One region of the Geobacillus sp. FSL K6-3411 genome, then DNA from elsewhere that is predicted to be linked to it. Evidence: a T-box and tRNA genes for the amino acid it is inferred to sense, from the RefSeq annotation. Region 1 holds a T-box; the other holds one or more tRNA genes.
What was found. The T-box of region 1 lies ahead of pheS (phenylalanine--tRNA ligase subunit alpha). A T-box ahead of a tRNA ligase gene usually reads a tRNA of that ligase, here a tRNA-Phe.

Region 1 (6,429 bases):
TACCGAATATTTGTGCCTTGGCGCGGCGCTCGGTTTTTCGCCAGATGAAATCACCGCCGCGTACCGTCGAAAAAATGAAGTGAACCATCAACGGCAAAACGAACGGTATTAAGCTTTTTTGGAGAGCAAATGATTGAATTTTGCCAACCGCCAGCTTTTTCAGGTATAATGAAAAAGTGGACAAAAACGGAAAGGGGTGTCAAGATGGCAAAATTGGACGAAACGTTAACAATGCTGAAAGCGTTGACGGATGCAAAAGGTGTCCCGGGCAATGAACGGGAAGCGCGCGAAGTGATGAAAACATACATAGCCCCATATGCGGACGAAGTAACGACCGACGGTCTCGGCAGCTTGATCGCCAAAAAAGAAGGAAAAGCTGGCGGACCGAAAGTCATGATTGCCGGCCATTTGGACGAAGTCGGCTTTATGGTCACGCAAATCGATGATAAAGGATTCATCCGCTTCCAAACGCTCGGCGGCTGGTGGAGCCAAGTGATGCTCGCCCAACGAGTGACCATCGTAACGAAAAAGGGCGACATCACCGGTGTGATCGGTTCGAAGCCGCCGCACATTTTGCCGCCGGAGGCGCGCAAAAAACCGGTTGATATTAAAGATATGTTCATTGACATCGGTGCGAAGAGCCGTGACGAAGCGATGGAGTGGGGCGTCCGCCCAGGCGATATGATCGTACCGTATTTTGAGTTTACCGTGTTGAACAATGAAAAAATGCTGTTAGCCAAAGCGTGGGACAACCGGATCGGCTGTGCGATCGCCATTGATGTGCTCAAGCAGCTGAAAGGCGTTGACCACCCGAACACGGTGTATGGTGTCGGCACGGTACAGGAAGAAGTCGGTTTGCGCGGGGCGCGCACGGCTGCCCAATTCATTCAACCGGACATCGCTTTTGCCGTTGACGTCGGCGTGGCAGGCGATACGCCAGGTGTCTCGGAAAAAGAAGCGATGGGCAAGCTCGGCGCCGGCCCGCACATTGTCCTATACGATGCAACGATGGTGTCGCATCGCGGTTTGCGCGAATTTGTCATCGAAGTGGCGGAAGAGCTGAACATTCCGTATCACTTTGACGCCATGCCAGGCGGCGGCACGGACGCGGGGGCGATTCATTTAACCGGCAGCGGTGTCCCGTCACTGACGATTGCCATTCCAACCCGCTACATCCATTCGCATGCTTCCATTTTGCATCGCGATGACTATGAAAACACGGTCAAGCTATTAGTTGAAGTCATTAAACGGCTTGATGCTGATAAAGTGAACCAAATTACATTTGAATAACGAGCGTAAGGAGGTTGCCTGAAAAGGCAGCCTCTTTTAACGAAAAGGATTTGCGTATATACAGAAGGAAACAGGTGTCCCGAACGTTTTGGGACACCTTCTTCTTGGTAGAAACAGCGCTACTTATTGTGCTGGTTTGTATGCGGCGCTTGTTATCCAATTTCTTGATTGGTCAACATGTTGTGACCGTTTTTCGCTTTGCCGGCGGATGTATTCCAACCCGCTTTTGCATTGACGGCAGTAAAACGGTCTCACTAGTTGAGCCGTGCCTCAGGGCAGTTATTTTAGTAAGCAGAGGGATATGATTGGCCGAAAGAGAGTTGAACTACTCACCGCTTAACCGCCTTACAGTTTGTTTGAAGTGGGAGATTCCTGCGAACACTGAGGGATCCCTCAGACTAATAGCTATTTTTTCTTTTTGCTTGTTCAAAAAGAAGTTAAGGACGAATCGAGAACAACCAAATGTTTTGTTTGGATAGATTCTAAATGGATATGCTTTGTTTACCAGCAGTGTTTTTCCCCTTCCAATTTGTTATGATTACCTATTATATCAAAATGGAAAAGCCGCCCTAGTCGGGCGGGCTTTTTTCGTTGAGGCGAGGTGTTGGGGGGTGGCGCTGTTTAGAAGGCGTGCGATGAAACAGAGCATGTAGCTTCATAGTAGGCGTTCTCAAGTTGAAATACGTTTCCCTTTTCCCATAGTCATTGTGTTTCATCAGCCTTCTAGGCGGGAAGGGTGGACCGCAGCGCCAGCGACTGCTTACTGTTTGACTGCTTGCTCGAGCGTGGAGAGCATCATGTCTTTTTGCTGCTCATTGGCGTTTGTCCAAATGGCTTCAAAGAGGACGCCAAGGCCGGGCAAATACTTTTCCTCACCACGTTGAATCGCGTCTTCAATCGTATTTTCGAGCTGGTCTTTCGAATTGTTTGCGACATTGTGCATAATCGCATGGCGAAGATTTAAATTCATTGTCATCACCTCGTTTGCCGTTGTTGTACAACGTTATCGTTTGCCAATGGCAGCAGATTTATACATCGGTGGTTCACGTCTATGGTATAATGGGGAGCAAATATCAAAATGAAGAAACTTGACGTATGAGGTGACGACACAATGGAAAAAGCGACATTCGCTGGAGGTTGCTTTTGGTGCATGGTGACGCCGTTTGAAGAGCTGGACGGCATTTACGGCATCGTCTCTGGCTATACGGGTGGGCATGTTGAAAATCCGACGTATGAGCAAGTGAAAACAGGGACGACCGGCCATTATGAAGCGGTGCAAATCACGTTTGACCCGGACGTGTTCCCATATGAGCGGCTTTTAGAGCTGTATTGGTGCCAAATTGACCCGACCGATGACGGCGGTCAGTTTCATGACCGTGGACCGCAATACCGGACGGCGATTTTTTACCATAACGAAACACAGCGCCGGCTCGCTGAGCAGTCAAAGCGGGCGTTAGAAGAAAGTGGGCGTTTCTCAAAGCCGATTGTGACAAAAATTTTGCCAGCTACAACGTTTTACCCGGCGGAAGAGCACCATCAAAACTACCATAAGAAAAATCCGGAGCATTACAAGCAAGATCGTGCCGCTTCCGGGCGCGACGAGTTTATCGCCAAACATTGGGGGGCGAAGCGGTGAAGCGGATCGAATCGCCGAAAAATGCACGTGTAAAGCATTGGAAAAAGTTATTGACGAAAAAAGGACGCGAGGAAACCGGGTGCTTTTTGCTAGAAGGATTTCATCTCGTTGAAGAGGCAGTCAAAAGCCAAGCGCCGCTTGTCGAGTTGATTGTGGATGAACGGACGACGATCCCGCCCGGCTGGGACGTCAGCGATGTTCCGGTAGTGATCGTGACCGAGACGGTGATGAAGGCGATCAGCAGCACGGAAACGCCGCAAGGGATCGCTGCCATCTGTCGTCAGCGGCCGCATGAGCTTACAGGTGTGAAAACGGCGTTGCTCATTGATGCCGTGCAAGACCCAGGCAATCTTGGCACAATGATTCGCACTGCCGACGCAGCCGGCATTGATGCTGTCATTTTAGGAGAAGGATGTGCTGACTTGTACAATCCGAAAGTGATCCGCGCAACCCAAGGGTCGTTGTTTCATCTTCCGGTTGTCAAAGGCGATGTGGCAGAATGGATCACGCGCTTGAAAGAGCAAGGTGTTCCAGTGTACGGCACCGCCTTGGAGAATGCGGTCGACTACCGTGCCATCCCGCAATCATCCTCATTTGCGCTTTTAGTTGGCAATGAAGGAAGCGGCGTCCGGCGCGAGCTGCTCAAGATGACAACGGAAAATGTCTACATTCCGATTTACGGCCAAGCCGAGTCACTCAACGTTGCCGTTGCAGCTGGAATTTTACTTTACTCCTTGCAGACGGCGCAGTAAAAAATTTCTGACTTACCTTGCCTTTGTCTCTTGGTTTGCGTATAATGAATAGCGACATTTCCCATATCGATAACAACGATGACGGAGAAGAGTAGCTTGCTGCTCGCCATCCAGGGAGAAAACGCCATAGACTGGGAGCGTTTTTATGGCCGACGCAAGTGAAGTTCACCTCCCGAGTTGACACCGGGACCATCCTCTCAGGCAGGATGTAAAGGTGATCCGGCTTCGGGCCGTTATAGCAATGAAGGGAACAGTGCGTCTTCGTTTGCGCTGTTAACAAGGGTGGTACCGCGAGCAACAACTCGTCCCTTATGAGGGACGGGTTTTTTTATTTTGTTAGAGGAGGGATTGGCGTGAAAGAACGGTTGCATGAGCTTGAACGAGAAGCGCTTGAAAAAATTGAACAAGCTGGCGATTTAAAAGCGCTCAACGATGTGCGTGTCGCCTATTTAGGCAAAAAAGGGCCGATTACCGAAGTGCTGCGCGGCATGGGAGCATTGCCGCCAGAAGAGCGTCCGAAAATTGGTGCGCTTGCCAATGAGGTAAGAGAGGCGATCCAAAAGGCGCTCGAAGCAAAACAAACGAAACTGGAAGAAGAAGAAGTCGAGCGGAAGTTGGCGGCTGAAGCGATCGATGTGACGCTTCCGGGCCGTCCGGTGAAACTGGGGAATCCTCATCCGCTGACGCGCGTCATCGAGGAAATTGAAGATTTGTTTATCGGCATGGGCTATACGGTCGCCGAAGGTCCGGAAGTCGAGACCGATTATTACAATTTTGAGGCGCTCAATTTGCCGAAAGGACACCCGGCCCGCGATATGCAAGATTCGTTTTATATTACGGAAGAAATTCTGCTTCGCACCCACACGTCGCCGATGCAGGCACGGACGATGGAAAAACATCGCGGGCGCGGTCCGGTAAAAATCATTTGCCCGGGGAAAGTGTATCGCCGCGATACCGATGATGCGACCCATTCACATCAGTTTACGCAAATTGAAGGATTGGTTGTTGACCGCAACATCCGGATGAGCGATTTAAAAGGGACGCTGCGCGAATTTGCCCGCAAGCTGTTCGGTGAAGGGCGCGACATCCGTTTTCGTCCGAGCTTTTTCCCGTTTACCGAGCCTTCAGTCGAGGTCGATGTGTCCTGCTTCCGCTGCGAAGGGCACGGCTGCAGCGTTTGCAAAGGTACGGGCTGGATTGAAATTTTAGGCGCTGGCATGGTGCACCCGAACGTGCTTGAGATGGCCGGCTTTGATTCGAAAACGTATACCGGATTTGCGTTCGGCATGGGGCCGGAGCGGATCGCGATGTTGAAATACGGCATTGATGACATCCGCCATTTCTATCAGAACGATCTTCGTTTCTTGCAACAATTTTTGCGTGTCTAAAAGAAAAAGGAGGAGTTGGGAATGCTCGTTTCTTATCGTTGGCTAGGCGAATACGTCGATTTGACGGGCGTGACGGCGGAACAACTCGCTGATCGCATTACAAAAAGTGGCATTGAAGTCGAGCGGGTTGAAGCGCTTGAGCGGGGAATGAAAGGAGTCGTCATCGGCCATGTGCTCGAATGCGAGCCACACCCAAACGCCGATAAACTGCGGAAATGTCTTGTTGATCTTGGCGAAGGAGAGCCGGTGCAAATCATTTGCGGCGCCCCGAACGTCGCCAAGGGGCAAAAAGTTGCTGTAGCGAAAGTTGGGGCGAGACTGCCGGGCAATTTTAAAATCAAACGGGCGAAGCTGCGCGGCGAAGAGTCGAACGGCATGATTTGCTCGCTCCAAGAACTCGGTGTTGAAACAAAAGTCGTGCCGAAAGAATACGCCGAAGGCATTTTCGTCTTCCCAAGCGACGCGCCGGTCGGCGCTGATGCGCTTGAATGGCTCGGCTTGCACGATGAAGTGCTCGAACTCGCCTTGACGCCGAATCGCGCCGATTGCTTAAGCATGCTTGGCGTTGCCTACGAAGTCGCTGCGATTCTCGGCCGCGATGTGAAGTTGCCGGAAACGGCGGTGAACGAAAATGAAGAAAGCGTCCATGACTACATTTCTGTCCGTGTCGAGGCGCCGGAAGACAATCCGCTGTACGCCGGACGGATCGTGAAAAACGTCCAAATCGGCCCGTCGCCGCTTTGGATGCAAGCGCGCTTGATGGCGGCCGGCATTCGTCCACACAACAATGTTGTCGATATCACCAACTACATTTTGCTTGAGTACGGCCAGCCGCTTCACGCGTTTGACTACGACCGTCTCGGTTCGAAGGAGATCGTCGTTCGTCGTGCCAAGGCGGGAGAAATGATCGTGACGCTTGACGATGTCGAGCGGAAGCTGACTGAAGATCATCTCGTCATCACAAACGGCCGTGAGCCGGTCGCCTTAGCCGGTGTGATGGGCGGAGCGAACTCGGAAGTGCAGGATGACACGAAAACAGTGTTCATCGAAGCCGCGTATTTTACGAGCCCGGTCATCCGCCAGGCGGTGAAAGACCACGGGTTGCGCAGCGAAGCGAGCACCCGGTTTGAAAAAGGGATTGATCCGGCGCGGACGAAAGAAGCGCTCGAGCGCGCTGCTGCTTTGATGGCAGAATACGCCGGCGGCGAGGTCGTCAGCGGTATCGTGGAAGCTAATACATGGAAAGAAGAGCCGGTTGTTGTAACGGTGGCGCTGGAACGCATCAACGGCGTCCTCGGCACAGCGATGACGAAAGAGGAAGTAGCTGGCATTCTTTCAAACTTGCAATTCTCGTTTACGGAAG
Region 2 (6,429 bases), 1.5 Mb from region 1:
ACCAAACTCCGGCGTAATAATGGAACAGTTTTTCCCACTCCAACCGATCCCTGCCCGCTCTGCCACGGCCCGGTCAGCGAGTTCTCCCGTATCCACCATCGAACGAACACGGGCATGTGGTACCTTCGCAAGTAAAAATTCTTCAAGTTGGCGTAAACGTTCCCGCAACACATCATGATAGTCTTTTCCCCACGATGCACGACAAAAAAGGCCACGCCGCTCATTTTTCGTCCCGCGTGGAGCATCTTTCATTTTTGATGGATAGGCAAGCGCAATGGCAATGATCGATTTCGCCTCGGGAAGAAGCAACGACGGATTTGTCCGCTTTTCAATATCCGGTTCCTCAAATCCGGATTGATAGCCAAGCTCCTGTTGCCGACGAAGCCGCTCCTTTAGTTCCACAAACGGATCAGCGCTTGCAAAACCGATTTTATCGATGCCGATCGACCGGCTGTATTCAATCACTTCCTGTTTCAAAGAGACAATGTCCATTATTTTCCCTCCCTTCGAGGTATATGGTAAAATGAAACACGGGGTGATTCATATGAAATGCATCATATCAGAAGAATTAAAACAACGTCTTCCTTCGGGCAAATTTGGCGTGATCCGCTACCACCATATCGAAATCGGCGACTCGCCGCAAATGTTAAAAGGCCGGCTTGAACTGTTTCAAAAGTCGATTTACTTTGAGCTACAGGAAAAAGCCATCGCCGACATTCCCGAGCTCGCCGAATGGCGTCAGGCATTCAAACAAATCGGCACGGATCCAGGGCGTTACCGACCCTCAAGTGAAAGCTTATACCGTCGTATCCAGAAAAAAAACTTTGTTCCATCGATCCATTCAGCAGTCGATGTAAACAACTTCTTTTCGCTCTATTATAAAATACCACTCGGCATTTACGATCTTGATTGTATCCAAGGATCCGTGATGATTACCGTAGGTACAGAACAAGATGAATACATAGCTCTAAATGGACGCACCGTCAACTTTGCGAATAAACTCGTCAGCAAAGATGAACACGGTCCGTTCGGCAGCCCAATCGTCGATTCCAAACGCACAGCGGTGACAAAAGGAACGAAAAACGCTTTGCAAATCGTTTATTTTCTTCCATCGATTCCTGAAGATGTTGCCAATCGCCAACTTCAGGCTATTCAAACGATGTTTACGCAAATCCATGGCGGTGAGGCCGACGCACAATTGCTAGTATAATAAAAAAACGCAATGCCTCGTTCTATGACGAAACGAAACACTGCGTTGTCCCCAATATTTTATTTAAAACTTAACGAAACTCATTATAACAAAACAGTACGTACATGGCAAGAAAAAACGCAAAAATCGACAAAATTCGTCGTATAAAAGGGGCACCAGAATATCTGGTGCCAACAACGATGACCCGTACGGGATTCGAACCCGTGTTACCGCCGTGAAAGGGCGGTGTCTTAACCACTTGACCAACGGGCCAATCATGGCGGAGAAGGCGGGATTTGAACCCGCGCGCCGCAAAACTGCGACCTAACGGTTTAGCAAACCGTCCCCTTCAGCCACTTGGGTACTTCTCCATAATGGCTCCGCAAGTAGGATTCGAACCTACGACCTACCGGTTAACAGCCGGTTGCTCTACCGCTGAGCTATTGCGGAATAACTAAGAAACATTCTTCCAAATCTACTTCGTCTCTTCCTCTACTAGCTGATTCAGCTTATTCGAGGATGTTTATGCTCAGTGTCCCTTCCTCTACTAGCCAATTCAAAGAAGCTGAATGCGTCGGGACAACTCGTAGCCTATTCGATGAAGTAAGGGCTCGTCGCTGAGCTATTGCGGAATAATCAAGAAATGCTCGATTAGTATTATATCGAATCATCTGACAATATGCAATGGAAAATGGTGGGCCTAAGTGGACTTGAACCACCGACCTCACGCTTATCAGGCGTGCGCTCTGACCAGCTGAGCTATAGGCCCATAAAAGCGGGTGATGGGAATCGAACCCACGACATCAGCTTGGAAGGCTGAGGTTTTACCACTAAACTACACCCGCAACAAATATAAATTAAGGAAGAAGAGAAAGGGCGACTAGTGGGAATCGAACCCACGCATGCCAGAGCCACAATCTGGTGCGTTAACCACTTCGCCATAGCCGCCACATTGATGGTGCCGGCTGCAGGACTTGAACCCGCAACCTACTGATTACAAGTCAGTTGCTCTACCAATTGAGCTAAGCCGGCATGATGTAAATTTATTCATGGATAAATGGATGGCGGAGGAGGAGGGATTCGAACCCCCGCGCGCCTTGCGACGCCTCTCGGTTTTCAAGACCGACCCCTTCAACCACTTGGGTACTCCTCCAAAAAGTAACGTAATAATGGTGGACCTTGTAGGACTCGAACCTACGACCGGACGGTTATGAGCCGTCTGCTCTAACCAGCTGAGCTAAAGGTCCGATAATAATGGCGGTGGAGGGGATCGAACCCCCGACCTCACGGGTATGAACCGTACGCTCTAGCCAGCTGAGCTACACCGCCAAATTTATATATTTGAATGGTGGAGCCTATCGGGATCGAACCGATGACCTCCTGCGTGCAAAGCAGGCGCTCTCCCAGCTGAGCTAAGGCCCCACAGGAAAATCGGGAAGACAGGATTTGAACCTGCGACCTCACGGACCCGAACCGTGTGCTCTACCAAGCTGAGCTACTTCCCGTCAACGCGCTCGAGAGGATTCGAACCCCTAACCTTCTGATCCGTAGTCAGATGCTCTATCCAATTGAGCTACGAGCGCAAGTGCCGAGGGCCGGACTCGAACCGGCACGGTAGTTACCTACCCCAGGATTTTAAGTCCTGTGCGTCTGCCAATTCCGCCACCCCGGCAAACGAGTGGAGCGGAAGACGGGGTTCGAACCCGCGACCCCCACCTTGGCAAGGTGGTGTTCTACCACTGAACTACTTCCGCATTGTGATGAGCCATGGAGGACTCGAACCTCCGACCCTCTGATTAAAAGTCAGATGCTCTACCTACTGAGCTAATGGCTCATATGAAGGATGCCGGCTGCAGGACTTGAACCCGCAACCTACTGATTACAAGTCAGTTGCTCTACCAATTGAGCTAAGCCGGCATATCCACAATGATGGTGGCTCGGGACGGAATCGAACCGCCGACACAAGGATTTTCAGTCCTTTGCTCTACCGACTGAGCTACCGAGCCATATGTTATTTTCTACCTAGTTCATTGAATTACCCTGTGCCTCTTCCTCTACTAGCCGATTCGAGGAAGTATGATGCGTCGAGGCAACTCGCAGCAAATTCGATGATGCTGATGCTCGTCTCTACCGACTGAGCTACCGAGCCGCATGTGATTTTTTATTTCATAGTTTTGAAATGATGGCGGTCCCGACGGGACTCGAACCCGCGATCTCCTGCGTGACAGGCAGGCATGTTAACCACTACACTACGGGACCATTTTGGTTGCGGGGGCAGGATTTGAACCTGCGACCTTCGGGTTATGAGCCCGACGAGCTACCGGACTGCTCCACCCCGCGACGATTGAAAGTGGTGGAGGATGACGGGATCGAACCGCCGACCCCTTGCTTGTAAGGCAAGTGCTCTCCCAGCTGAGCTAATCCTCCATTTATCATGCCTAGCAGCGACCTACTCTTGCAGGGGCGCTGGCCCCAACTACCATCGGCGCTGGAGAGCTTAACTTCCGTGTTCGGGATGGGAACGGGTGTTTCCTCTCCGCTATCACCACTAGGCAACAACAGACAAGTATTATTATAATGAAAAACAGCTTATTGTCAAGCTTTTTTTCATTCCTTCAAAACTAGATAACCGTTTTTGGGGGAAGAAGCCTCCGCTTTTCGTACTGTCTAGCTCCGGCCGCCATCGGCTCGCGACGCTTCGGTCCTGCTGTGGCGGCGACACATTGCATACGCTCCTGTGGCACCACCCACGCAGAACCAAGCTTTGCTTGGTTCGAGCCTCCTCGCAGGCCCTCCAGCACGTCTCGCCGATAGGCGGGCGGCCTCCGCTTTTCTAGGTTAAGCCCTCGATCGATTAGTATCCGTCAGCTCCACGTGTCGCCACGCTTCCACCTCGGACCTATCAACCTCGTCATCTTCGAGGGATCTTACTCGCTTAACGCGATGGGAAATCTCATCTTGAGGGGGGCTTCACGCTTAGATGCTTTCAGCGCTTATCCCTTCCGCACATAGCTACCCAGCGGTGCCCCTGGCGGGACAACTGGTACACCAGCGGTGCGTCCATCCCGGTCCTCTCGTACTAAGGACAGCTCCTCTCAAATTTCCTACGCCCACGACGGATAGGGACCGAACTGTCTCACGACGTTCTGAACCCAGCTCGCGTACCGCTTTAATGGGCGAACAGCCCAACCCTTGGGACCGACTACAGCCCCAGGATGCGATGAGCCGACATCGAGGTGCCAAACCTCCCCGTCGATGTGGACTCTTGGGGGAGATCAGCCTGTTATCCCCGGGGTAGCTTTTATCCGTTGAGCGATGGCCCTTCCATGCGGAACCACCGGATCACTAAGCCCGACTTTCGTCCCTGCTCGACCTGTCCGTCTCGCAGTCAAGCTCCCTTGTGCCTTTGCACTCTCCGAATGATTTCCAACCATTCTGAGGGAACCTTTGGGCGCCTCCGTTACCTTTTGGGAGGCGACCGCCCCAGTCAAACTGCCCACCTGACACTGTCTCCCACCCCGATAAGGGGTGCGGGTTAGAATTTCAATACCGCCAGGGTGGTATCCCACCGACGCCTCCACCGAAGCTGGCGCTCCGGCTTCCCTGGCTCCCACCTATCCTGTACAAGCGATACCAAAATTCCATATCAGGCTGCAGTAAAGCTCCACGGGGTCTTTCCGTCCTGTCGCGGGTAACCTGCATCTTCACAGGTAGTATAATTTCACCGGGTCTCTCGTTGAGACAGTGCCCAAGTCGTTACACCTTTCGTGCGGGTCGGAACTTACCCGACAAGGAATTTCGCTACCTTAGGACCGTTATAGTTACGGCCGCCGTTTACTGGGGCTTCGGTTCGCACCTTCGCTTGCGCTAAGCGCTCCCCTTAACCTTCCAGCACCGGGCAGGTGTCAGCCCCTATACTTCGCCTTTCGGCTTCGCAGAGACCTGTGTTTTTGATAAACAGTCGCTTGGGCCTTTTCACTGCGGCTCTTCGGGGCTCATCACCCCAAAGAGCACCCCTTCTCCCGAAGTTACGGGGTCATTTTGCCGAGTTCCTTAACGAGAGTTCTCCCGCGCGCCTTAGGATTCTCTCCTCGCCTACCTGTGTCGGTTTGCGGTACGGGCACCTCTTCCCTCGCTAGAGGCTTTTCTTGGCAGTGTGGAATCAGGGACTTCCGGATCAAATCCGTCGCCATCACAGCTCAGCCTTTACGGCCAGCGGATTTGCCTACTGGCCAGCCTTACTGCTTGGACAGGCTCTTCCAGCCGCCTGCTCACCCTATCCTCCTGCGTCCCCCCATCGCTCAAACGGGAAGGAGGTGGTACAGGAATCTCAACCTGTTGTCCATCACCTACGCCTTTCGGCCTCGGCTTAGGTCCCGACTAACCCTGAGCGGACGAACCTTCCTCAGGAACCCTTAGGCTTTCGGCGCAGAGGATTCTCACCTCTGTTTTCGCTACTCATACCGGCATTCTCACTTCTAAGCGCTCCACCAGTCCTTCCGGTCTGGCTTCGATGCCCTTAGAACGCTCCCCTACCGATGACCAACGGTCATCCCGCAGCTTCGGCGGCACGTTTAGCCCCGGTACATTTTCGGCGCAGAGTCACTCGACCAGTGAGCTATTACGCACTCTTTAAATGGTGGCTGCTTCTAAGCCAACATCCTGGTTGTCTTCGCAACTCCACATCCTTTTCCACTGAACGTGCACTTGGGGGCCTTAGCTGGCGATCTGGGCTGTTTCCCTCTTGACCACGGATCTTATCACTCGTAGTCTGACTCCCAAGGATAAGTCATTGGCATTCGGAGTTTGACTGGGTTCGGTAACCCGATGAGGGCCCCTAGCCCAATCAGTGCTCTACCTCCAAGACTCTCACCTTGAGGCTAGCCCTAAAGCTATTTCGGGGAGAACCAGCTATCTCCAAGTTCGATTGGCATTTCACCCCTACCCACACCTCATCCCCGCACTTTTCAACGTACGTGGGTTCGGGCCTCCAGCCGGTGTTACCCGGCCTTCACCCTGGACATGGGTAGATCACCTGGTTTCGGGTCGACGACGACGTACTCAAACGCCCTATTCAGACTCGCTTTCGCTGCGGCTCCGCCTCTTCGGCTTAACCTCGCACGCCATCGTCACTCGCCGGTTCATTCTACAAAAGGCACGCCATCACCCATGAACGGGCTCTGACTACTTGTAGGCACACGGTTTCAGGTTCTCTTTCACTCCCCTTCCGGGGTGCTTTT

Region 2: it encodes a tRNA-Phe, which carries the amino acid that the T-box ahead of pheS (phenylalanine--tRNA ligase subunit alpha) is inferred to sense. The anticodon was not compared.

Annotation. Positions count from the first base shown of each region.
Region 1 is NZ_CP150187.1:2,768,886-2,775,314, reverse strand. Features, by position in the region: gene NSQ22_RS14130 (dUTP diphosphatase) at 1-112, shown strand, start outside; gene NSQ22_RS14125 (M42 family metallopeptidase) at 205-1,290, shown strand; gene NSQ22_RS14120 (helix-turn-helix domain-containing protein) at 1,616-1,798, opposite strand; gene sspI (small acid-soluble spore protein SspI) at 2,051-2,260, opposite strand; gene msrA (peptide-methionine (S)-S-oxide reductase MsrA) at 2,402-2,926, shown strand; gene NSQ22_RS14105 (RNA methyltransferase) at 2,923-3,678, shown strand; T-box leader at 3,748-3,991, shown strand; gene pheS (phenylalanine--tRNA ligase subunit alpha) at 4,032-5,066, shown strand; gene pheT (phenylalanine--tRNA ligase subunit beta) at 5,088-6,429, shown strand, end outside.
Region 2 is NZ_CP150187.1:633,293-639,721, reverse strand. Features, by position in the region: gene queG (tRNA epoxyqueuosine(34) reductase QueG) at 1-492, opposite strand, end outside; gene NSQ22_RS03265 (phenylalanine--tRNA ligase beta subunit-related protein) at 545-1,210, shown strand; tRNA gene NSQ22_RS03260 (tRNA-Glu) at 1,391-1,462, opposite strand; tRNA gene NSQ22_RS03255 (tRNA-Ser) at 1,468-1,560, opposite strand; tRNA gene NSQ22_RS03250 (tRNA-Asn) at 1,565-1,639, opposite strand; tRNA gene NSQ22_RS03245 (tRNA-Ile) at 1,882-1,958, opposite strand; tRNA gene NSQ22_RS03240 (tRNA-Gly) at 1,964-2,034, opposite strand; tRNA gene NSQ22_RS03235 (tRNA-His) at 2,065-2,137, opposite strand; tRNA gene NSQ22_RS03230 (tRNA-Thr) at 2,146-2,221, opposite strand; tRNA gene NSQ22_RS03225 (tRNA-Ser) at 2,252-2,342, opposite strand; tRNA gene NSQ22_RS03220 (tRNA-Ile) at 2,360-2,436, opposite strand; tRNA gene NSQ22_RS03215 (tRNA-Met) at 2,445-2,518, opposite strand; tRNA gene NSQ22_RS03210 (tRNA-Ala) at 2,536-2,611, opposite strand; tRNA gene NSQ22_RS03205 (tRNA-Pro) at 2,621-2,694, opposite strand; tRNA gene NSQ22_RS03200 (tRNA-Arg) at 2,699-2,772, opposite strand; tRNA gene NSQ22_RS03195 (tRNA-Leu) at 2,776-2,861, opposite strand; tRNA gene NSQ22_RS03190 (tRNA-Gly) at 2,869-2,943, opposite strand; tRNA gene NSQ22_RS03185 (tRNA-Lys) at 2,951-3,023, opposite strand; tRNA gene NSQ22_RS03180 (tRNA-Thr) at 3,034-3,106, opposite strand; tRNA gene NSQ22_RS03175 (tRNA-Phe) at 3,120-3,195, opposite strand; tRNA gene NSQ22_RS03170 (tRNA-Asp) at 3,373-3,448, opposite strand; tRNA gene NSQ22_RS03165 (tRNA-Met) at 3,453-3,529, opposite strand; tRNA gene NSQ22_RS03160 (tRNA-Val) at 3,541-3,616, opposite strand; rRNA gene rrf (5S ribosomal RNA) at 3,626-3,742, opposite strand; rRNA gene NSQ22_RS03150 (23S ribosomal RNA) at 4,024-6,429, opposite strand, start outside.